Regions from separate parts of the Pseudoalteromonas sp. B131b genome, predicted to be linked through region 2. Evidence: predicted binding sites of a transcription regulator. Region 2 holds the regulator's gene; the other holds the start of a gene.
What was found. Region 2 encodes ArgR, which controls arginine synthesis, uptake and breakdown. Its sites were predicted from a motif close to ANTGAATANNTATTCANT; they were not measured.
Positions count from the first base shown of each region.

Region 1: the regulator ArgR is predicted to act here: its motif matches at 4,304-4,321, upstream of argC (N-acetyl-gamma-glutamyl-phosphate reductase).

Region 1 covers NZ_JARLUZ010000001.1:1,827,542-1,839,448, forward strand. Annotated here, with positions in the region: gene P4S65_RS08290 (ISAs1-like element ISPsesp1 family transposase) at 1-857, shown strand, start outside; gene panP (pyridoxal-dependent aspartate 1-decarboxylase PanP) at 1,192-2,817, shown strand; gene argE (acetylornithine deacetylase) at 3,094-4,248, opposite strand; gene argC (N-acetyl-gamma-glutamyl-phosphate reductase) at 4,469-5,479, shown strand; gene argB (acetylglutamate kinase) at 5,480-6,247, shown strand; gene P4S65_RS08315 (ornithine carbamoyltransferase) at 6,255-7,187, shown strand; gene P4S65_RS08320 (argininosuccinate synthase) at 7,184-8,386, shown strand; gene argH (argininosuccinate lyase) at 8,435-10,297, shown strand; gene P4S65_RS08330 (hypothetical protein) at 10,527-10,727, shown strand; gene P4S65_RS08335 (hypothetical protein) at 10,744-11,277, shown strand.
Region 2 covers NZ_JARLUZ010000001.1:413,282-425,188, reverse strand. Annotated here, with positions in the region: gene lpdA (dihydrolipoyl dehydrogenase) at 1-1,078, shown strand, start outside; gene P4S65_RS02080 (tRNA-uridine aminocarboxypropyltransferase) at 1,403-2,089, shown strand; gene P4S65_RS02075 (hypothetical protein) at 2,198-2,611, opposite strand; gene P4S65_RS02070 (extracellular solute-binding protein) at 3,466-4,470, shown strand; partial or broken gene P4S65_RS02065 (ABC transporter permease) at 4,470-6,100, shown strand; gene P4S65_RS02060 (ABC transporter ATP-binding protein) at 6,101-7,150, shown strand; gene P4S65_RS02055 (Dyp-type peroxidase) at 7,199-8,098, shown strand; gene argR (transcriptional regulator ArgR) at 8,112-8,579, opposite strand; gene mdh (malate dehydrogenase) at 8,805-9,737, shown strand; gene ispB (octaprenyl diphosphate synthase) at 9,822-10,793, opposite strand; gene rplU (50S ribosomal protein L21) at 11,216-11,527, shown strand; gene rpmA (50S ribosomal protein L27) at 11,544-11,801, shown strand.

The sequences.
Region 1 (11,907 bases), 1.4 Mb from region 2:
ACTCATTACTACTCGCGATGTATAGCTGGGTCAATCAAAACCGCGTTAAGTCAGCGCATCCTGTCATTGCCTTCGATGGCAAAACTATTCGCGGAGCAAGTAAACACATTGCTGATAAATTACATCTCGTCTCAGCATTTGATTGTGAAGCAGGTCTCACATTATTCCACCAAACAGTTGGCAGTAAGACGAATGAAATACCGGCAGTTCGGGATTTATTGAAAATACTCGATATCAATAACACCGTCATTACACTTGATGCTTTGCACTGCCAAAAAGAAACGCTAAAACAGCTAATTAGCAGACATGCAGATTATCTAGTGCAAGCAAAGGGTAATCAAAAGAAACTTTATAGCGCGATTCAAGATGCATTTACACACCAGTATGAATCTGAAAACTCAGAGATACTTAGTCATGTAACACAAGATGAAGGGCATGGGCGAAAAGAAGTACACACGATAGATTGTCTTGATGCGCGTTTATTACCGAGTGAAATTAAAGAGAGCTGGCCATCAGTTAGGACAATCGTTGCGGTGCAACGAGAGCGAACGAAGGGTAATAGAACGAGTATTGACACACATTACTACCTAACATCGTTGACAGACAATATATTGATAAATAAAGCAATAAGACAACATTGGCTGATAGAAAATCAGCAACACTGGATACTAGATGTCGTATTTAAAGAAGATGCCTGTCAAATACATGAGCCATTAAGTGCGCAACATATGGCACTATTTAGACGCGTCGTTAGGAACATGATAAAGCAGCATACGAAAAGCAAGGGGTCAATAAGAAGTAAGTGTGTAAGAGCTTGTTATGATGATGCTTTTAGAGAAGAACTTCTTTTTGGTTAACAATTTTAACAAAGTATGCTCGCGCCCTGACCAACTTACCCTTACTCTTCCTTTTAGCATGTGCGTCCCTTTTTTGTTATTTTTTTATTATACGCAAAATATATAAATGCCCAATAATTAATTCTTATTTATTGGCAAGGCTTAAATATTAATTAAATTATCACTTTTTTGTCATGTCTTTGTCTGCTTTTATGGCTTTAAGCGAGACATTTTAGTTATATTGCAGTAAAGTTAGCGCAATTAATTAAAAACACTGTTACTTAAAATAACGCCTTAGTTTGGCGTGTTTCATAGACAAACACGTGTTTTAGCTACACACACACTAGGTATTGAGATGGATCAAAAGCGTTGTGCCGTCGCCTCTAAAGAAAGCCTTAAGCGTATATTTACTGTACCTGAAGCGCCAGACTCAACTTTAAGCAAAATCGAGCTTGAAATTTCGAGTAATTTAGCAGGTTTCTTAAACGAAAATATTGCGGCAATTGAAAAACCATTACATGAAATAGAAAAAGACTTTCAATCGGCAGTGATCCCAGAAGATCCAACGTTTGTATCTGCTTATGCCCAAGACATTATGGAGCAACTTGTTGCGCATTCTGTGCATACAGCTGCGCCTAGCTTTATTGGTCACATGACCTCTGCTTTGCCGCATTTTTTATTACCGCTGTCAAAACTGATGGTAGGGCTAAATCAAAATCTAGTAAAAATAGAAACATCTAAAGCGTTTACGCCTCTTGAACGTCAAGTACTTGGGATGATGCATCATCTAGCTTATGGGCAAGAAGATTCATTTTATTCTAAATGGATGCACAGTGCTAAAACCTCATTAGGTGCATTTTGCTCTGGTGGTACGGTTGCTAATATTACTGCGCTTTGGATTGCGCGAAACCGTTTATTAAAACCGGATGGCGATTTTAGAGGTATAGGCGCACAAGGCTTAATTGCCGGTATGCTGCATTATGGCTATAAAGGTTTAGCGGTATTAATATCAGAACGTGGACATTATTCATTAGGTAAATCGGTTGATTTACTCGGCATTGGTCGCGATAACTTAATTGGTATTAAAACCTGCGAAAATAATAAAGTCGATGTAATAGCGATGCGCGAAAAAGCACGTGAGCTTGAAGCGCAAGGCATTAAAGTAATGGCCATTATTGGGGTCGCGGGGACAACCGAAACCGGTAATATTGACCCACTGGACGAAATGGCTGATTTGGCACAAGATATTAACTGCCATTTTCATGTAGATGCTGCATGGGGAGGAGCGACGCTTTTATCAAACACGCATCGTCCTTTATTAAAAGGAATTGAGCGAGCAGATTCAATTACCATTGATGCACACAAACAAATGTATGTACCCATGGGCGCTGGTTTAGTTTTATTTAAAGATCCTGCTGCAACTGATGCAATAGAGCACCATGCTGAGTATATATTACGTAAAGGTTCAAAAGACTTAGGTAGTCACACGCTTGAAGGTAGTCGCCCAGGTATGGCGATGTTAGTACATGCTTGCTTACGTGTTATTGGTCGTAAAGGCTACGAGATGTTAATCGATCGTAGTATAAAAAAAGCACATTATTTTGCTGGTTTAATTAAAGCAGATGAAGATTTCGAACTTATTTCAGAGCCGGAGCTGTGTTTACTAACGTATCGTTATGTACCTAAACAGATTAAGCAGGCAATAAAAGATGCTGATGCAACAACACGTTTAGACATTTTTGCATCACTTAATCGTTTTACTGCGAGTATGCAAAAGCGTCAGCGGGAGTCTGGTCGCTCGTTTGTATCACGTACACGCCTAACGCCATCTAAATACGATAATCAACCTACTGTTGTATTTAGAGTGGTCCTTGCAAACCCACTTACATCAGGCGCTATTTTAAAAGATATTTTAGCCGAGCAAAAAGAACTAGCTAAAACAGATCCTGTATTTAAAAAGTACCTCAGTAAGTATATGTAGCTAATAGGGTGTAATTTAAAACAAGAAGACGCTTAATTGCGTCTTTTTTTACTTGGTTACTTAATAAACTTGAGGGATTAAACCTAACGCTAATTTCTTATTTACAACTGTATGAACACAGGAGTAATACCAATCTGCTTAAATATAGGGTCTATTTAACGTTAAGGAAATTACGCTAGAACTAGGCAAAAATTTTTGTATCTAGTTGCTCTAAATAATTATTTTCTGTTGTAATCGATAAGATTTTTTTATCTCAAAATAGGGCACTTAATTAAGTTAATTGATATTAAAACAGCTGGCTTTAATAATGTTACTGATAATTTTTTGTGACGGTTTTATTTTTTCCATTGCTAAAAACTCATCAGGCTGATGGGCTTGATTTATTGAGCCCGGCCCCATAACGATTGTTTCACACCCTAATTGCTGAATAAAAGGTGCTTCAGTACAGTAATTAACAGCTATTGCTTTTTGCCCTGCTATTTTTTCAGCTAATATCACTAAAGCACTGTCGGTGTTGCCAGTAAAGGCTGGTATTGGCTCGTGTAAATCAATTACGCTGACCGCATTGGGGTATTGTTGATTTATCTCTTTCGTTGCATCAAGTATTAATGCTTGTAACTCTTTTACACTCAAACCTGGTAATGGGCGCATATCTATATGCATTTCGCAGCAAGCACAAATTCGGTTAGCGTTGTCGCCGCCATGAATATTACCAAAATTTAATGTTGGGTAAGGTATTTCAAAGTGGCTTAATGAATACTTATGCTTTAACTGCTCTTTTAAGAACAATAATTTTGAAGTCACTTTATGCATGATTTCTATGGCGTTGAGACCACGTTCGGGATCAGAGCTATGACCTGAGCGTCCAATTACTCTAATCGCTGTACTCATATGTCCTTTATGTGTAAATACCGGTGTCATATCAGTAGGTTCACCAATTATACATCGCGCAGGTTTTAAATTTGGGTGCTTACATATTTGCTGTGCACCTGCCATTGTGGTTTCTTCGTCGGCAGTGGCGAGTATTAAGATAGGCTGGGTTTGCTGCTTTTCATCAAGTTCACTAATTGCTTGTAATACAAACGCAAAAAAACCTTTCATATCAATGCTACCGAGCCCATATAATTTATTGTCGAGTTCGGTAAGTTTAAACGGATTATGATTCCAGCGACTATCATCAAACGGGACAGTATCGGTGTGGCCCGCGAGCATTAATCCACCATCTCCTTTGCCACGTTTAGCTAATAAGTTATAGCGACCTTTACCTCCTTCTAATTCAATGATTTCACATGTAAAGCCAAGTGTTTCGCACCACCTCGCAAGTAGTTCAATTACGCTTTTATTACTCATACACTGACTATCTTCAATTGCACTGATAGACGGAGCTGCAATCAATTGTTGATACATAGAAATAAACGATGGCAAAGGCATAAAAAATCCAAAATAAGTATTCAATTTAATTGCATAACAATATAAAAGTATTTATGATGAATATCAATTCACTTTTTAAGCATAAATATATTAAAGTAACGTTATGGAAACAATGCGACGATAATCAAAATTCATTAATAAAAGGCTAAATTAGCGCCAAGGCTAGTTTAAGCGAACAAGATAGACAAGTAACAACTAATTTTAAGATAACGAGTAACAAATGAATGTAGTGATTATTGGCGCAAGCGGTTACAGCGGCGCAGAGTTAGCAAGTTTAGTTGCTAAACACCCAAACTTAACTTTAGCGGGTTGTTATGTATCAGAAGGTAGCTTAGATAAAAATAAATTGCTAAGTGATTTATATCCTGAACATCTAGGCTTGCTCGACTTACCATTACTCCCTCTTGGTGAATCAGCTTTTGATGACATTCAAACTAGTGCTGACTATGTGTGCTTATGTACAGACCATAAAGTGAGTGTTGATTTAGCACCGCGTTTTTTAGCAATGGGTAAAAAGGTATTTGATTTATCTGGTGGCTATCGCCTTGCAAGCAATGATGATTACGTTACATATTATGGTTTTGAGCACCAACATCCTGAGCTATTAAATAAAGCTGCTTATGGTTTAGCTGAGTGGAATGGTGAAGCTATTGCCAATGCACAGTTAGTCGCTGTTGCTGGATGCTACCCAACGGCCGCACTAAATGCATTAAAGCCTTTGCAACAAGCCGGTTTATTAAGCGAACAGAGTATTATTATTAATGCGGTATCGGGAGTTACCGGTGCTGGACGTAAAGCAAGTGTTGGCACGCATTTTTGCGAGGTTTCGCTTACTCCCTATGGTTTATTTAATCATCGCCACGGTCCTGAAATTGAGCAACATCTTGGTCACCAAGTCTTATTTACGCCGCACTTAGGCAATTTTCCTCGTGGTATTTTAGAAACTATTTATGTGCAGTTAAAGCCTGAGGTAACAAGTGAGCAAGTAACACAAGCGTATCAGGTACTTGCCGATGAGCCACTTATTCGTTTATTAGGCGATAAAATCCCATCAATAAAAGGTGTAGCTAAGCAACCTTATGTTGATATTGGTTGGCAGCAGCAAGGATCGCAATTAATTGTTATTGCAGCAATAGATAATTTATTAAAAGGCGCTGCAGGTCAAGCTTTACAGTGTATTAATCTATCAATGAATTTAGAGCATACCACGGGCTTAAAAGGAACGTTTTAAATGAGTAAAAAAACGTGGGTTATTAAACTAGGTGGTGCTGTACTTAATACAGAAAACGCGGCTAAAGCATTGTTTGATGTACTTAATGAGCAACAAAATGCTCAGTTTGTAATTGTACACGGTGGCGGTGCACTTGTTGATACTTGGCTAAAAGAAGCTGGTTTTGCCAGTGCCAAGCACCAAGGTTTGCGTATCAGCCCTGCAGAGCAAATGCCTTACATCGTAGGTGCACTAGCAGGTTGTGCCAATAAACAATTAATGACTCAGGCTATTAGTGCAGGGCATAAACCGGTTGGGTTAAGTTTGTATGAATCGGGTGTTACTGCTACTCAAAAGTTAAAAGCACTTTGTTTAGTAGGTAAATGCACAAGTAACGATGATTCTATTATTAACGATTTACTTAAAATTGGCAGGCTACCGATCGTTAGCTCTATCGGTTTTGATGAGCAAGGCCTTTGGTATAACGTAAATGCTGATGAAGCTGCAGCGGCTATTGCTAGTAATTTAAACGCAGAACTTATTTTTATGACTGATGTAGAAGCGGTGCTTGACGCAAATAAGCAGCCCTTACATCAACTTGACACAAAACACATTGATACTTTAATAGATGAAGGAGTAATTGTGGGCGGGATGGAGGTCAAAGTTAAGACCAGCCTTCACGCTGCCCAACATTTACGACGCGGTGTGTATATTTCCAGCTGGCAAAAGCCAGAAAATTTAACTGACTTGCTTGAAGGCAAGCATGTCGGAACTAAAATTACACCATAGGTTTATTATGTTTAAGAATTTTTTAACCGGTTTAGAATTAGACCAAGAAGGCGCACTTAATTTATTAAAGTTAGCGCAAGACATTAAAGTAAAACCAGAGAAATACAGCCAAGTATTAGCTGGTAAATCGGTTGTAACGTTATTTGAAAAACAAAGTTTACGTACGCGTTTATCATTTGATATAGGTATTAATCGCCTGGGCGGTCACGCGGTTTATTTAGATCAGCAAAATGGCGCTATGGGTGCACGCGAATCAATTAAAGATTTCGCTCTTAATATTTCAACATGGGCTGACGGGATTGTAGCGCGTGTTAATCAACACAGTACGTTAACTACATTAGGTGAATATTCATCGGTACCGGTGGTTAATAGTTTGTGTGATTTGTACCACCCGTGCCAAGCACTCGCTGATTTTTTAACGCTTCAAGAAGTACATGGCGATGTAAGTGAGCTTAAAGTTGCTTACTTAGGTGAAGGTAATAACGTAACTCATTCATTGATGTTGTTAGCAGCTACACTAGGTACAGATTTTGTAGCTGTAACACCAAAAGGGTGCTCACCAGATTCACAAATACTTAAAAAAGCAGAGCAGATTGCAGCAATGAACGGTGCATCAGTTATGGTGAGTGATCGCGTTGAAGCTGCTGTTGGCGCAAATGTTGTTTACGCAGATACTTGGGTATCAATGGGTAATACAACACCAATTGAGCAAGTTAAAGCCAAGTATATGCCATATCAGCTAAATCAGGCATTGCTAGATCAAACCGGTGCTACGACGGTATTACACTGCCAACCGGCGCACCGTGAATTTGAAATTACCTCAGAGGTAATGGATGGTCCAGCATCTAAAATTATTCAACAAGCAGAGAATCGTATGCACGCGCAAAATGCTCTGCTAGTTACATTATTAAATCCAAATTTTGTTAAGGAACACCTATGAGTTCAATTAAAAAAGTCGTTTTAGCCTATTCAGGTGGTCTTGATACGTCGGCTATCGTGCCATGGTTAAAAGAAAACTACGGCTGTGAAGTAATCGCGTTTGTTGCAGATGTAGGTCAAGGCGCAGAAGAACTTGAAGGCGTAGAAGCTAAAGCAATTGCCTCTGGTGCATCTGAATGTTATGTAGTTGACTTAAAAGATGAAATGGTAAGTGATTACATTTACCCAACACTTAAAACGGGCTCAATTTATGAAGGCACTTATTTATTAGGTACCTCTATGGCGCGCCCAATTATAGCTAAAGCGCAAGTTGAAATAGCGCGTAAAGTAGGTGCCGATGCACTTTCTCATGGTTGTACTGGTAAAGGTAATGACCAAGTTCGTTTTGAATCATGCTTTGCAGCACTCGCACCTGATTTAAAAGTAATTGCGCCATGGCGTGAGTGGGACTTATCGAGCCGTGAGTCATTACTTGATTACTTGGCGGAGCGTGACATTCCGTGCTCAGCATCAGCGACAAAAATTTACAGCCGTGATGCTAACGCATGGCATATTTCACACGAAGGTGGCGAGCTTGAAGACCCATGGTGTCAACCAACTGAGCAAGTATGGACATGGACTAATTCTCCAGAGCAAGCACCAGATAAATCAGAACTCGTAACTTTAAAAGTTGTTGAAGGCGAAGTGGTTGCTGTAAATGGCGAAGAACTTAAACCATATGACTGTTTAGTTAAATTAAACGATATTGCATCACCTCATGGTGTTGGTCGTGTTGATATTGTAGAAAACCGTTTGGTAGGCATGAAGTCACGCGGTTGCTACGAAACGCCCGGCGGTACAGTTATCATGGCAGCACTTCAAGCAATTGACGAGCTAGTGCTTGATAAAGCAAGCCGTAAATGGAAAGAAGTGCTGGGTGGTGAATTTTCGCATTTAGTATATGACGGCCGCTGGTTTACACCACTTAAAGATTCTATTTTAGCCGGTGCAGAAGCGCTTTCTAAAGTGGCAACAGGTGAAGTCGTACTTAAATTATATAAAGGTCAAGTAACTGCGGTTCAAAAGCAGTCGCCAAATAGTTTATATAGCGAAGCATTTGCCACATTTGGTGAAGATGATGTGTATGACCAATCACACGCTGAAGGCTTTATTCGTTTATTCTCGCTTTCAAGCAGAATTTCAGCACTCGCTAAAAAGTAAATTATTACGCCCCTGTAAAAGGGGCAATACAGGGTTTGGAGATATTTCATGGCATTATGGGGCGGACGTTTTTCTACGGGTCCAGATGAGGCGTTTAAGCAATTTAACGACTCTCTTCCCTTCGATTATCAGTTAGCAGAGCAAGATATTATCGGCTCTGTGGCATGGGCTGGCGCACTTGAGCAAGTTAATGTGTTATCGAGTGATGAGCACAAAGAACTCGTTGCAGCATTGTATGAGTTACTTGAAGAAGTAAAAGCTGATCCACTCGCTGTAGCTACATCGGGCGCAGAGGATATTCACTCGCATGTTGAAGCTGCATTAATCGAAAAAGTAGGTGATTTAGCTAAAAAATTACATACAGGCCGAAGCCGTAATGATCAAGTCGCAACAGACTTTAGATTATGGTGCCGTGATACCGCTGAGCATATTTTAAAAGCAATTGAGCAACTTAAAGGCGAGTTTGTATCTTTAGCTGAGCGTGAACTTGGTACTATATTGCCCGGTTATACTCATTTACAGCGAGCACAGCCAGTATTATTTAGCCACTGGTGTATGGCTTACGTAGAAATGCTAGAGCGTGATGAAAGTCGCTTGCAAGACGCGAAAGCGCGCATGAATTTTTGCCCACTAGGAAGTGGTGCATTAGCCGGTACTGCTTACCCAATTGATCGTCAAGCACTTGCGCAAGGTTTGGGTTTTACTGGTGCGACTAAAAATAGTCTTGATGGCGTCTCTGATCGCGATTTTGTTGTAGAGTTATTAAGCTGTGCATCGATTTCGATGATTCACTTATCGCGTATGTCAGAAGATTTAATATTTTATAACTCGGGTGAAGCTGGTTTTATAGAGCTTGCAGATAACGTGACATCGGGCTCATCGCTTATGCCACAGAAAAAGAACCCTGATGCATTAGAACTTATCCGTGGTAAAACGGGTCGTGTATTTGGCGCGTTTAGTGCGATGATGATGACCTTAAAAGCACTCCCTCTTGCTTACAACAAAGACATGCAAGAAGATAAAGAAGGTATATTTGACGCTATGCCAACATGGCTTGCGTGTATTCATATGGCACAAGCTTGTATTAAGGGCGTTAAGGTAAGAGGAGATCGTACACTTGCTGCTGCTAAAGGCGGTCATGCTAATGCAACAGAGCTTGCTGATTATCTCGTCGCAAGAGGCGTACCTTTTAGAGAGGGGCACCACATTGTAGGCGTCCTTGTTCAGCTTGCTATTAGCGAAAATAAAACGCTAGAAGAGCTTTCGCTTGAGCAATACAAATCAGTTAATGATGTTTTTGAAGACGATGTATACCCGGTATTAGAAATTGATGCGTGTATAAAAGCGCGCCAAGCTCTTGGCGGCACATCGATTGAGCAAGTAACTGGTGCAATTAAAGAAGCCAAAAAACAGCAAATAACGGTTCGTGATGCAAATCTAGATGACGTTGAATCTATAGCTAAGCTCATTCAGCATTGGGCTACAGTTGGCGAAAATCTACCTAGAGCTAAAAGTGACATGGTGCATTCTATAAATGAATTTGCGGTCACTGAAATTAACGGTAAGGTATCGGGCTGTGCCTCGCTGTATATATATGATACAGGTCTTGCTGAAATTCGCTCTTTAGGTATTGATCCTCAAAGCGTTGTTACTGGGCAGGGGCGGCAACTCGTTGAGCATTTGTTAATTAAAGCTAAAAAACTGGCGTTGAATAGAGTTATTGTACTAACGCGTGTGCCTGACTTTTTCGAAAAGCAGCGCTTTACCTTTTGCACTAAAGACAGTTTGCCAGAAAAAGTAATGAAAGATTGTGAGCTTTGTCTTCGTAAAGAAAATTGCGATGAAGTTGCTATGGAATTTATTTTAAAGCCAAGTAAAAGTGTGGAGATCCCGTGTAAATACGTGGCTTAAACTCCCTGGATACAAAAAACGTACGGTTATCCCTGTGCGTTTTTTTATATCTAAAACAAACTGGTTTGATCTGTTGCATTTTTAAAGTGTCAAATAAAGTTGGCATACAGGTTGCTTTATTATAGGTGGGTGGCAAAAATGGCTACCTAGATTAAAACAGGTAACATGTTTACCTATATAATAGCGTGATAAAAGTTGCGCAAACTATAATTTTATAAGGATTAATAACATGCAAATTTCAGCGAATAACCAAGTACAAATGCAAGCATATAATAAAACACAACAATTAAAGCCTGCAATGGAACAAACTGCTAGCCCTAAAACCCTGCAATCTGATACAGTAAGCATTTCTCAAGAGGCTATTGCTGCAGCAAGTGGTGATAGCTTACAACGTGGCGGGGGCAGTGTAATGCCTGTCAGACCAAAGTAATAATTTAAGGTTTTAAATGATTCTAACTGAGCTTTTTGGGTTGTTCTCACTGTCTGCTTTTACGATGTGGGGATTTCTGATGACTTTCTTTTTTAATGTGTTTGTATACTCATTAGATTTAAAAAGAGGTACAACTCTTCTGCTCAGTTCATTTATTATGATGATATCTTATACCTTATCTGACTACTTCTATACATGGCTTTCTATTAAAAACTCAATATACTTGGATTGGGCTTTGTATGATATTTCTACTATTTTAGCGTTAATATGCATATATAAAATAACCGAAAAAACAACACCTTCTTTTTTGTATTTAATTGTTGGATTGTCTATAAATTCGATTTTCTTTTTTTGTATGTATTTAGATATGTATATATTCGGAAATATGGAACGATGGTTTTTTTGGGATGTTTATACATACGCAGTTAATTTAATGGACTTAATTATGATAGTCGCATTAATTGTTGATAGAGACTTCCTAGGTCTTCATAAGTTAAAGAACAAAACCCTCAGTTACTTCAAATCAAACGATACCCACAAATTAACCTAGTTTAATATGTACGTTACTGAAGCCTTAACGGATTATGTAGGAGCTTTCTCCCAAAGGGGTCTTTTTAATGGCTTTCTTATGCTGTTTAGCTATTAATATAAATAAGGAAAGTAAGTCTCCTGTTTATTTATCTGCGCTTATGCTCTGCTCATATATTTTTAGTGGCTACATAGATTTATTAGAAAATTTATATTTAAGCTGGGCACTCTACGATTTCATTACAATTTTAGCTTTGTTAACTTTACAGTGCTTCAAAGTACTCCAACGTTCTGTTGCTTTTCACTTAATCATAATTTCGTTAACAATAAATGCTGTACTCACCCTCATAATATATTATGACCTATACGTTTTATATAGCTATGAACCTTGGTGGTATTGGAGTGTTTATTCAATAGGGATCAATACGATAGATATTCTCATGGTGCTCTCACTGATACTCAATAAAAAAATTCTACGGATGCTACATTTTAAAGCATTCAAATTGAATTTAAAAAAGCCTTAGAATAATGGATGAATTTTTGATTAGTCCAATTGTCTCATTGTACATAGGTGCTTTTGTACAATGGTGTTTCTTAATGGCATTTTTATACTCGCTTGCTATAAGCATAAATAAATTAGATAAAACAGCGG
Region 2 (11,907 bases):
CGGCAAATTCACTGGCAGCAATACTTTAGTAGTTGAAGGCGCAGACGGCGCTACAACTATCACGTTTGATAACGCGATTATTGCAGCAGGCTCTAAACCAGTTAACTTACCTTTCATCCCACAAGATGACCGTGTAATTGATTCAACTGGTGCACTAGAGCTTAAAGACGTACCAGAAAAATTACTTGTACTTGGTGGTGGTATTATCGGTCTTGAAATGGGTACGGTATACCGTGCGCTAGGTTCTGCAATTGATGTTGTAGAATTTGCTGATCAATTAGTACCAGCAGCTGATAAAGACATTATCAAAATTTACCAAAAATACGTAAGCAAAAAATTCAACGTAATGCTTTCAACTAAAGTTGTTGGTGTTGAAGCTAAAGAAGACGGCTTATACGTAACGTTTGAAGGTAAAAACGCACCAGCAGAACCTGTACGTTACGACAAAGTACTTGTTGCAGTTGGCCGTACTCCAAACGGTAACTTACTTGATGCTGAAAAAGCGGGCGTAAACGTTGATGAACGTGGCTTTATTAATGTTGATAAGCAATTACGTACTAATGTAAGCCATATTTTTGCAATCGGCGACTTAGTTGGCCAGCCAATGCTTGCGCATAAAGCGGTTCATGAAGGTCATGTTGCTGCAGAAGTTATTTCTGGTCAGAAGCATTTCTTCGACCCTAAATGTATTCCTTCAATAGCGTACACAGACCCAGAAATCGCTTGGGTAGGTGTTACTGAGAAAGAAGCAAAAGAGCAAGGCTTAAAAGTTGAAACTGCGGTATTCCCGTGGGCAGCATCTGGTCGTGCAATTGCATCTGCTCGTACTGAAGGTTCTACTAAACTTATCTTTGATAAAGAAAGTGGCCGTATAATCGGTGGTGCTATGATCGGTATTAACGCGGGCGAAATGCTTGGCGAAATCGGTTTAGGTATTGAAATGGGTGCTGATGGTGAAGACTTAGCGCTTACAATTCATGCTCACCCAACATTGAACGAATCAATCGGCCTTGCAGCTGAAATTTTTGAAGGTTCGATCACTGACCTACCAAACAAAAAAGCAGTTAAAAAGAAGTAATTTAACTCTTTAGCATTTGTTTGAAAAACCCAACTTAGGTTGGGTTTTTTTATGTCTGGTTTTTAATTTAAGAGATGTTGAATTAATTCAATGATACCAATCTGTTTATATATGGGGTCTATTTAGCGTTAAGAAAATTACGCTAGAACTAGGCAAAAGTTTTTGTATCTAGTTGTTCTAAATAAAAAATTTTTAACGAAGTTATAGTGCAATTTAATTCGTTAAATTGATCAAAGATTTATGCAGGTTGGTATGGCTATAAATATAAGATTAAATAACAATAAGTCGTTACAATGCGCGCTTAATTAATTGAAGGTAAATACAGTGAAAAACTCAGTTTTAGCATTACGCGCTCAACAAATAAGTGAATCCCGTCGAGAGTTTAATGCTCGAGGCGGTAAATTAGATCGCTGTGAGCAATGCTTAATAGCTAAGCACTACTGTATTTGTAAAGGTGTTGAACAGGCTGATTGTACGGCTGCAGTCTGTTTATTGATGTACCATAATGAAAGCTTTAAACCTTCAAATACCGGACGTTTAATTGCTGAAATAGTGCCTGATAATCACGCTTTTAGATGGGACAGAACAGATCCTAACCCAGCGCTTTTAGCTTTAATAAATGATTCGCAGTATCAGCCAATGGTCGTGTTTCCTGCTGAAGATGTAGAAGAGGGCAGAGCTATTACCGAAGTGAGTATTGAATTAGGTAAAAAGCCGCTATTTATATTTTTAGATGGTACGTGGCGAGAAGCAAAGAAAATGATTCGTAAAAGTCCCTATTTAGATAACCTGCCAGTGCTTTCTGTTACTGCTGATAAATTATCTGATTACCGATTACGTGTAGCCCCTCATGCGCATCAACTAGGCACTGCTGAAGTGGCTATTATGGTGTTAGCCCTTGCGGGCGAAATGGATGCATCAACAAAGCTTGAGCAACATTTTATAAAGTTTCGCGATGCGTATTTATTAGGTAAACGTAATAAAGGCAGGCCTGAGTCTGATCAGAGCTAACTTAAGCCGATTGTTTGCTCGTGTATTCTAAGTAAGTTATCGCTTTATTTTGAAGTGCTGTAAAACTTTCTTCAGATGTTAACTTTACAACTGTTTCATATAGTTGATTCATACTTGTATGCACTTGGCTAAATGAATGGAAGTCACTGCTTTCCATTTTTTTGCTTCTTCTACTCTTTTTAAAAAATACTTATTAATATTAATATTAACTTTACCATTAAAATTTGTGCGGCCTATTGCATTTGCTAGCTTATTTAATTGATAACTAAATTCGTCATCACGGGCGGTTTCACCTCTTTGGGTTGTTCTGATATCACTTTCTAATTGAATAATAACGTTGAGTATCGTTTTAAACTCACTCATAGACATGTTAGAAAAATCGTATCCTTCTGGATTAAACAAAGCAGAATAAGGATTTTCTTTTGGGGTAGGAGCCGTAAAAATACAAATATACTCTGCTGTGCTATTTACTGGGCTATTAAGTGTGGAGACGTTTTTACTCGATTTAAAATTTATATCCATAAACTATTTATGTTCCTTCATATAAATTGTGCTCTGAAGCTGATGAGATTGCTATTTCCTCTATTATTAATATGTTTGACTTAATTACCTATGCAAATAAAAGCGCGCTCTATCTCTAGGCGCGCTTGCGGAATCTTCTAATTTTCTGCATCCTGCAATTGAACTTAATCAACTCCAATTTTTACTAATCCATGTTATTACAATATTACTTTTTAGTTCTATGTAATCTAGGCTATCCGGGCCTGTCTCCTTTAATTCCTGAACATCCTGTAAGGTAAATACTATTACCAAATCCTTCCATTGCACTTCCTAGTGCATCCGTGTATTAATCAATCCATTGTGTTGCCTAAAAGGCCTGTCCATCTATTCCTTAAACATCCTGTCAAACAACTTAAACCCTTGTTGTTATCCCTTTCGCACCTTCCTGATGCTATCCATTTTTACAACATTCCATTGTGTTACTCATCCTGAGCCTGTCCTAAAATCCGTATTTCCTTGGTAACCTAATCATTGGTTGGTCGAATAAATAATTTGCTTGTATTTAATCGATAAGCATCACTGCTTGGTTGATGGGTAAATTATAGGTGAATGGAGCAACTTAAATAGGGCTGAAACCATATTTAATTAGTATTTATGCAATAGCTAAAGTTTATTAATGCTTTATTTTCAATTAGTTATTTAACTAATGCTTGTTTTATATGTTGCTTTTTACTCATTAGCTGTCACATCCGTGAGAGATGTCTTACATGACATTTCTGTTTTAGACACCTTTTACCTACTTACAGCTATTTAAGGTGTGCACTTTTTAACTGTTCACGGTAGAATTATTTGATAATAATTATTATTTAGGTGGAATAATGAAGACACTCGCTATCACTTTAGGATTAATAGTATCGGCGCCAGCCTTTGCAAACGACGTCGTTAATATTTACTCTTTTCGCCAACCGTTTTTAATACAGCCAATTTTGGATGATTTTACAAAACAAACCGGCATCCAAACGAATGTTGTTTTTGCTAAAAAAGGATTAATTGAACGTGTTAAGCGCGAGGGAAAACATAGCAAAGCCGACTTAGTACTAACTTCTAACTTTAGTGCACTTATTCAATTAGAAGATTTAAAGTTAACGCAAACTATTAAAAGTGACAGCGTAAATGATAATGTGCCTGCAGCATTTCGTGATGGCGAAGGCCAGTGGGTTGCGCTAACAAAGCGTGTACGTAATGTTTATTCATCAAAAGAGCGAGTAGGTGCGTTACCAAACCTAACTTATGAAGAGTTGGCTGATCCTAAATATAAAGGGCAAATTTGCACTCGTTCGGGTAAGCATCCTTATAATTTGGGGCTTGTTGCATCAATGATAGCTCACCATGGTAAGGCTGATACTAAAACATGGCTTGAAGGCGTCAAAGCTAATTTAGCGCGCAAACCCCAAGGTAACGACCGTGCTCAAGTTAAAGCTGTTAAAGAAGGTTTGTGCAATTTAGCGTTAGGTAATAGTTATTACCTTGGAAAAATGTTGCAAGATAAAGAACAAAAAGGTTGGGCGGAAGCGGTAAATATTAATTTCCCGAACCAAATTAATCGTGGCTCGCACATAAATGTATCGGGTGCGGTTATTACTAAGTTCGCTAAAAATCCTGAAAATGCCTTGAAACTCATAGAGTATATGACCGACAATAAAGCACAAAACATGTATGCCTCACTAAATATGGAGTATCCAGTTAAGCCAGGTGTGCAATTATCCAGTTTGGTTGCGTCTTGGGGGAGCTTTAAGGAAGACAGCTTGCCACTCGATGAGATCAGTAAATATCGTCCGTTAGCGCTTAAGCTGATTGATGAGGTGAAGTTCGATCTTTAATGACTTATAAATTTAAGCTGTCTAAATGGCAGCTCTTTGCGTGGTCGACGGGTTTGATTCTGTCGGCCCCGTTGTTTTTTCTTCTTTTTGAATCTCTGCAAGGTAACTCTGAGGTGTTTTCTCATCTTTGGGATACAGTGCTTTGGGATTACATTACTAATACTGTGTTGCTGGTTTTAGGCGTTTGTGTGCTTAGCTGTGCTATTGCGCTGCCACTCGGTTGGCTTACTGCTTACTGTAGTTTTCCTGGTAAAAAGCAGTTTGAATGGGCACTTATGTTGCCCCTTGCTATGCCTACCTATATTATTGCCTATGTATACACTGATTTATTAGACTATGCGGGCCCTGTGCAAATAGCACTTAGAAAATGGTTTGGCTGGCAATCACCTAGTGACTATTGGTTTTTTGATATACGTACACTACCTGGCGCTATCGTTATGATTGCCTTGGTACTTTACCCGTATTTATTTTTAATTTTTAAAACAGCCCTTCGCGAACAGTCATTCAAATTAGTACAAGCTAGTCAATTAATGGGGCTATCTCCTAAACAAAGTTTTTTTAAAGTAAGTTTGGTGCTCTCTCGCGGCGCAATTGTTGCGGCTCTTGCACTCATTAGTATGGAAACTATGGCTGACTTTGCAACCGTCAGCTATTTTGCCGTGAGCACATTAACGACCGCCGTATACGATACATGGTTTGGTTATTATTCGCTTACAGCGGCCGCTAAAATATCGGGTGTAATGCTCTTACTTTTATTTTTGGCATTAATGGCAGAACGCTTTAGCCGCCGTAACCAAGCGGTATTTGAGCGCCAATCAAGTGTAAATAGCGAATCTCTCTATGTATTAAAAGGAAAGTCGGCTTGGCTAGCAACTGCATTTTGTGGCTTTATTTTACTTATCGCTTTTTTAATTCCCATTGCAGTACTCGTAAACTACGCAATTACCTACTTTGATAAAGCGTGGAACATTGAGTTTTTTAGCTATGCTTGGCAAAGTTTAAAAGTAGCAGGGATAGTGAGTGTAATAACCATTACGTTGAGTATTTTTGTGGTTTTTTATCAGCGTGTTGCAAAGCAAACGTATCCGCTTATTCCTGGGCGTTTAGCCAGTACGGGCTATGCATTGCCTGGTACAGTGCTCGCTATTGCTGTTTTATTACCACTTACATTATTAGAAAACACCATCAATGAAGCGCTCGAACCATATAATTTAGATATAGGTTTACTGCTTACAGGCAGTATTCTTACTATTATTATTGCTTACATTGTTAGGTTTTATGCCATCGCACACGGAGCGATAGAATCGAGTTTTTACGCATTAGCCCATCACTCGATATGGCAAGTCAATCAATGGGTAAAAGCCAAGGGCAAACATTGCGTTTAATACATCTACCTTTATTACGCCGTGGACTACTTACGGCGGCATTACTGGTGTTTATTGAGTGCATGAAAGAGCTACCTGCGGCGTTATTGCTCAGACCGTTTAATTTTGAAAGCTTAGCAACTCATGTATTTCAGTATGTGAGTGACGAGCAGTTAGAGCTTGCTTCAATTTCGGCATTATTTATTGTTATTGTCGGGTTTATTCCTTTGTATCTTATTAATCGTTCTATGGAGCAACGTAGTTAAATGAGTAGTTTAATTTTACAAGGCGTGAGCTATCACTATAACGGCACAAAGGTTATTCACGATTTAGATTTAACAGTGGGCAAAGATGAAATTGTTTGTCTGCTCGGTGCAAGTGGTTGCGGTAAAACAACCACATTAAAAGCCATTGCAGGTTTAATTGAAGCCAAGCAAGGGTCTATTTTTATAGACGGTAAATTAGTGAGTAATGAGCAATCATTTGTCTCACCTGAGCATCGTAACATCGGCATGATGTTTCAAGACTATGCATTGTTTCCGCATTTAACGGTGGCAAATAATATCGCATTTGGGCTTAGTAAAATGAGTAAAGCCCAAAAGCAGCATCGTGTTGATGAAATGCTTAAGCTTGTTCATTTAATTGGCTGTGCCGATAGATTTCCTCATCAGTTATCGGGTGGTCAGCAGCAACGCGTAGCGATTGCTCGCGCATTAGCTTATAAACCTAGTTTGTTATTGCTTGATGAGCCTTTTTCAAACATTGATACACAAGTACGCTTTGAGCTAATCGCCGATATACGTCGAATTATTAAGGCAACACAAGTCTCTGCTGTATTTGTTACGCACTCAAAAGAAGAGGCATTTGCCTTTTCCGATACACTTGCCATTATGCATCGCGGTAAAATTGCGCAACAAGGCACGCCAGAACAGCTTTTTGCAGCCCCAAGCTCAAAGGAGGTTGCAGAGTTTCTGGGTCAAGGCATATACTTAGAGGCAGAAGTATTAACGACAACTGAATATAATACACCGTTCGGCTTAGTTAAATCATATATTGGACATGAGCATAGAGCGAGTGTAGGTAAAATATATGTTCGTCCTCACCAGATTGAATTGGTAAGTGATAATCTATGTGACAGGCACTGTGAACGAGCTACAATATTAAGTAGTCGCTTTATTGGTTCAGCGTATGTTTACACAGTCGTTATTGCTGAGCAAGAAGTTGAAGTTGCTGCACAATATGACCAATCATTTGAAAAAAATGAACAGGTTATAATAAAAATAAAACCTCACACGGTGAACTTTTTCGAATCATAATTAATTTGTTATTCGCTGTGTTTTTATCTATAAAACTAAGGAATAACAATGGCGCAAGCGCAATCAGGGATTTGTGCTGAAGCAAACTTACACGGTTTGCACTTATTTTTTAATGTGTTTGATGGTCAAGATGAATCGCTACGCGTAAAACTAAAGCAAGTAAGCGCTATTGAAGAAGAATTTAGCGATCAGTTTTCAGAATCAATGCTCTCTTGTATGGTCGCTATTGGTGCGCAATATTGGCCACATATCCTTCCGGAGTACATTCCAAGCGAATTACAGAGCTTTCCTAATATAAATCACAGCGATCACCAAATGAGCGTGCAACCGTGTGATTTGTTTGTGCAAATTCGCTCTGACCGTGAAGACGTTAACCATTTATTTGCCCTGCAAGTATTAAAGTTATTTGCTCCTGATGTAGAGCTGGTAGAGCAGGTTCGTAATTTTCGCTTTTTAGATGGACGAGACTTTAATGGCTTTATTTATGGTGGCGATTCTGCTCATGGTAGAAAAAAGCGTGCGACGGCACTAATAAATAAACCGGGTAGCTTTGAAGATCAAGGAAGTTATATTCATGTACAACGTTATAAGCATGACTTAACTGTGTGGCAGCATTTATCATTAAGTGAGCAAGAGCAAATAATGGGTCGTACGCGCCTTGATAACACACTAATTACCCCCGCGATCGAAACCAGCCATGCTTCGCGTAGTGAGCTAAAAGATGAAGACGGGCAACCGCTACTATTAAATCAAAGCATGCCTTATGGCGATGTGTATGAGCAGGGAATGTTATCAATTACATGTGCATGTAAAGGAACCGCGTTCGAAAAAATACTTAAAAGCCGTTTAGGCGAAGGTGATTGTTACGACCACTGGCTTGATTTTACTCAAGCCGATATGGGTTCTGCTTTTTTTGCACCTTCGGTCGGATTTTTAAAACAGATTTAATTACGATTAATAATCAAACCGTATCAAATAAAATGCGAACGCGTTCAAGCGTCACGTCTATTTCAGATATTTTAGCCGGGGCGATAAAAATAGTGTCATCGCCGGCAATAGTTCCTAGTACGCCATCTGCTTTACCTAATGAATCTAATAAACGTGCAATAAGCTGAGCCGCACCTGGGCTGGTACGAATGATGATCATCATTTCGTTGTGCATAATGTCGATTACTAATTGGCGTAATGGGCTTTTAGCCGTAGGTACACCCATTTCAGCAGGTAAGCAGTAAACCATTTCTTGTTTGGCATTACGTGTGCGTACAGCGCCAAACTTACTTAACATGCGTGATACTTTACTTTGGCTTATATTGTCAAAGCCTTGCTCTTTTAACGCATCAACTATTTCGCCTTGAGAGCCAAAGTTTTCTTCTTTTAAAAGCGATTTAAATGCTTTTACCAGTGCTTCTTGTTTATCTTGTGGTTGCATAGCCTTTATTCATTTTTGTTATTTATGCTGCAAATTCTACACAATAATGAATAATTATGCAGCAGTTGTTTAGTTAACTTGCCAGTTTGATGCGTTAAATCACAAAAGTTTACGACTATGGTCGAAAATATACTTGAAATAGACAGGATAAATTTGTTTTTAGTCGCTAATTTCATTATCTTAAGAGCCACAAATATTTCCTACCTCAAATGACGGAGAATTCCAATGAAAGTTGCTGTATTAGGTGCTGCAGGCGGTATCGGCCAAGCGTTGTCTTTATTATTAAAAACAGGCTTACCAGCTGGCTCTGAATTATCACTTTATGATGTTGCACCAGTAGTACCAGGTGTTGCGGTTGACCTTTCTCACATCCCAACAGATGTTAAAGTTGCAGGCTTTGGCGCAGACGATTTAAATAAAGCGCTTGAAGGTTCTGACATCGTTCTTATCCCAGCGGGTATGCCACGTAAACCAGGTATGGATCGTGCTGATTTATTCAATGTAAATGCTGGCATCATCAAAACGTTAGCAGAAGGCATTGTTGCCAGCTGTCCTAAAGCGTTAGTAGGTATTATTACTAACCCAGTAAACGGCACAGTTCCAATTGTTGCTGAAGTATTCAAAAAAGCAGGTACTTACGACGCTAAACGCGTATTCGGTATTACTACGCTTGACGTTATTCGTTCAGAAGCATTTGTTGCTGAACTTAAAGGCGTAGACGTAGCAACTGTAAAAGTACCAGTAATTGGTGGTCACTCAGGCACAACGATTCTGCCTCTACTTTCTCAAGTTGAAGGTGTTTCTTTCACAGATGAAGAAGTTGCTGCACTTACTCCACGTATTCAAAATGCGGGTACTGAAGTTGTAAATGCTAAAGCAGGCGGTGGTTCAGCTACGCTATCTATGGGTGCTGCTGCAGCGCGTTTTTGTATGTCTTTAGTTAAAGGCCTACAAGGTGAAGAAGTTGTAGATTACGCTTACGTTGCTGTTGAAAATGGCGATGCAGAGTACTTTGCACATCCAGTACGTTTAGGTAAAAACGGCGTAGAAGAAATTCTTTCTTACGGCGAACTAAGCGCATTTGAAACAAAAGCAAAAAATGACATGCTTGAAACTCTGAAAAAAGACATTAAAGAAGGTGTTGATTTCATGGCGTAATAGCCGGTTTAAGCAACAAAAAAGCCTGCATTTGCAGGCTTTTTATTGCTCAGAATTAATGTCACACTGTGTAACTAGTTAAAACTAGTGGTCGCGGTCAACCGCAATACGGGCAAGGCTTATAAGTGCTTGCTTATAGTCAGACTCAGCTAAAAAGTCTAAACAGGCAATGGCTTTTTCGGCCTCAAGCTCTGCTTTTTGCATTGTAAACTCAAGCGCATTAGTTTGTTTTAGTGCAGTTAAAATTTCTTCTAAATGCTCCATACCATTACTGTGCTCTATTGCATCACGAATAAGTTGCGTTTGCTGCTCGCTACCATGTTGCATAGCATAAATAAGCGGAAGGGTTGGTTTGCCTTCAGCTAAATCATCGCCAATGTTTTTACCTAGCTGCTCAGCATCCGCATTGTAATCGAGTACATCATCCACTAACTGAAACGCGGTGCCTAAATGCATACCGTATAAGTTTAATGCGTCGAGTGTCGCTTGGTCTTGCTCAGTAATAATGGCAGCAAGGCCTGTAGCTGCTTCAAATAATTTAGCCGTTTTAGAGTAAATAACCTGCATATAGCTGGCTTCAGTCGTATCTGGGTCATTGCAGTTCATTAGCTGCAATACTTCACCTTCAGCAATAATGTTTGTTGCATCGGCAAGTACTTGCATAACCTGCATTTTTCCAAGGCCAACCATAAGCTGAAATGAGCGAGTGTAAATAAAGTCACCAACCAATACGCTAGCAGCATTACCAAATTCAGCATTTGCAGTAGGCGTGCCACGTCGTAAGTTTGATTCATCTACAACATCATCATGTAATAGCGTTGCTGTATGAATAAACTCAACAATTGTTGCAAGTGTTATGTGATCTTTACCCTGATAACCGAGCGCCTTGGCTGCTAAAATTGCGAGCATTGGACGAACACGTTTGCCGCCACTGCTAACTATATATAAACCAAGCTGATTAACTAACGCCACATCTGAGCGCATTTGCGCATGTATAAGTTGATTGACGTCATTCATATCGCTTTCGATTAACGCCTGGATAGCTTTTATATCCATTGATCTCCGAGCCAATTTTTATGTGTGAACGGCGCAGATTGTACAACAAAAAATGCACTAGCTCGATATTTTGTGACGATTGATTGAAAAAACACTATTAAAGTACTGAATAAGAGCTTAATTGGTTGAGATAACTGATTAATAGATAACCAATATGCAATATGAGTCGCGCTTAGATATTATACAGCGAGAGCTCTATTTAAGCGCATTAACTTATTTCGCTTAACAGCTAAAAAGCACTTGGCAAAAGGGTCAATTAATATAAACTGGGGGAAATATTGAATTACTCTCAATGCAGCTACTTTTTATTCATTTTAATTACAAAATAGGCTTGCTAGTTATTTCGCGTTAGCGTAAACTTCGCGCCCTATCGAAGAATATTTTAGTTGCACCGATTTGAGGGTGCACAGACGGAGTTAATTATGTACGCGGTTTTCCAAAGTGGTGGTAAACAGCATCGTGTGACTGAAGGTCAAACGATTCGTCTTGAAAAATTAGACGTTGAAACTGGTGCGGCAGTAGAATTTGATTCAGTACTTTTAGTTGCTGATGGTGAGAAAATCGAGATCGGTGTACCGTTCGTAAACGGTGGCAAGATAACAGCTGAGGTTGTTTCACATGGTCGCGGTGAGAAGATTAAGGTTGTTAAATTTAGACGCCGTAAGCATTCTCGTAAGCAAATGGGCCATCGTCAATGGTTCACTGAAGTTAAAATCACTAGCATTAGCGCTTAATTAGAGGTACTTAGAAATGGCACATAAAAAAGCAGCTGGTAGTACTCGTAACGGTCGCGATTCAGAAAGCAAACGCTTAGGTGTTAAGCGTTTTGGTGGCGAATCAGTTCTAGCGGGTAGCATCATTGTTCGTCAGCGTGGAACTCGTTTCCACCCTGGTACAAACGTAGGTATCGGTAAAGACCACACTATCTTCGCAAAAGCAGATGGTAAAGTTCAGTTTGAACAGAAAGGTCCTTTAAACCGTAAATACGTAACTATCGTAACTGAGTAATCAGTAAGGTAGTTAAAAAACCCCGCCTTTGCGGGGTTTTTTGTTTTAAGAAAAAAATATATACCCAAGCCAAGCCTGCAATCAGCTTGGCTTCGGTATATAATAG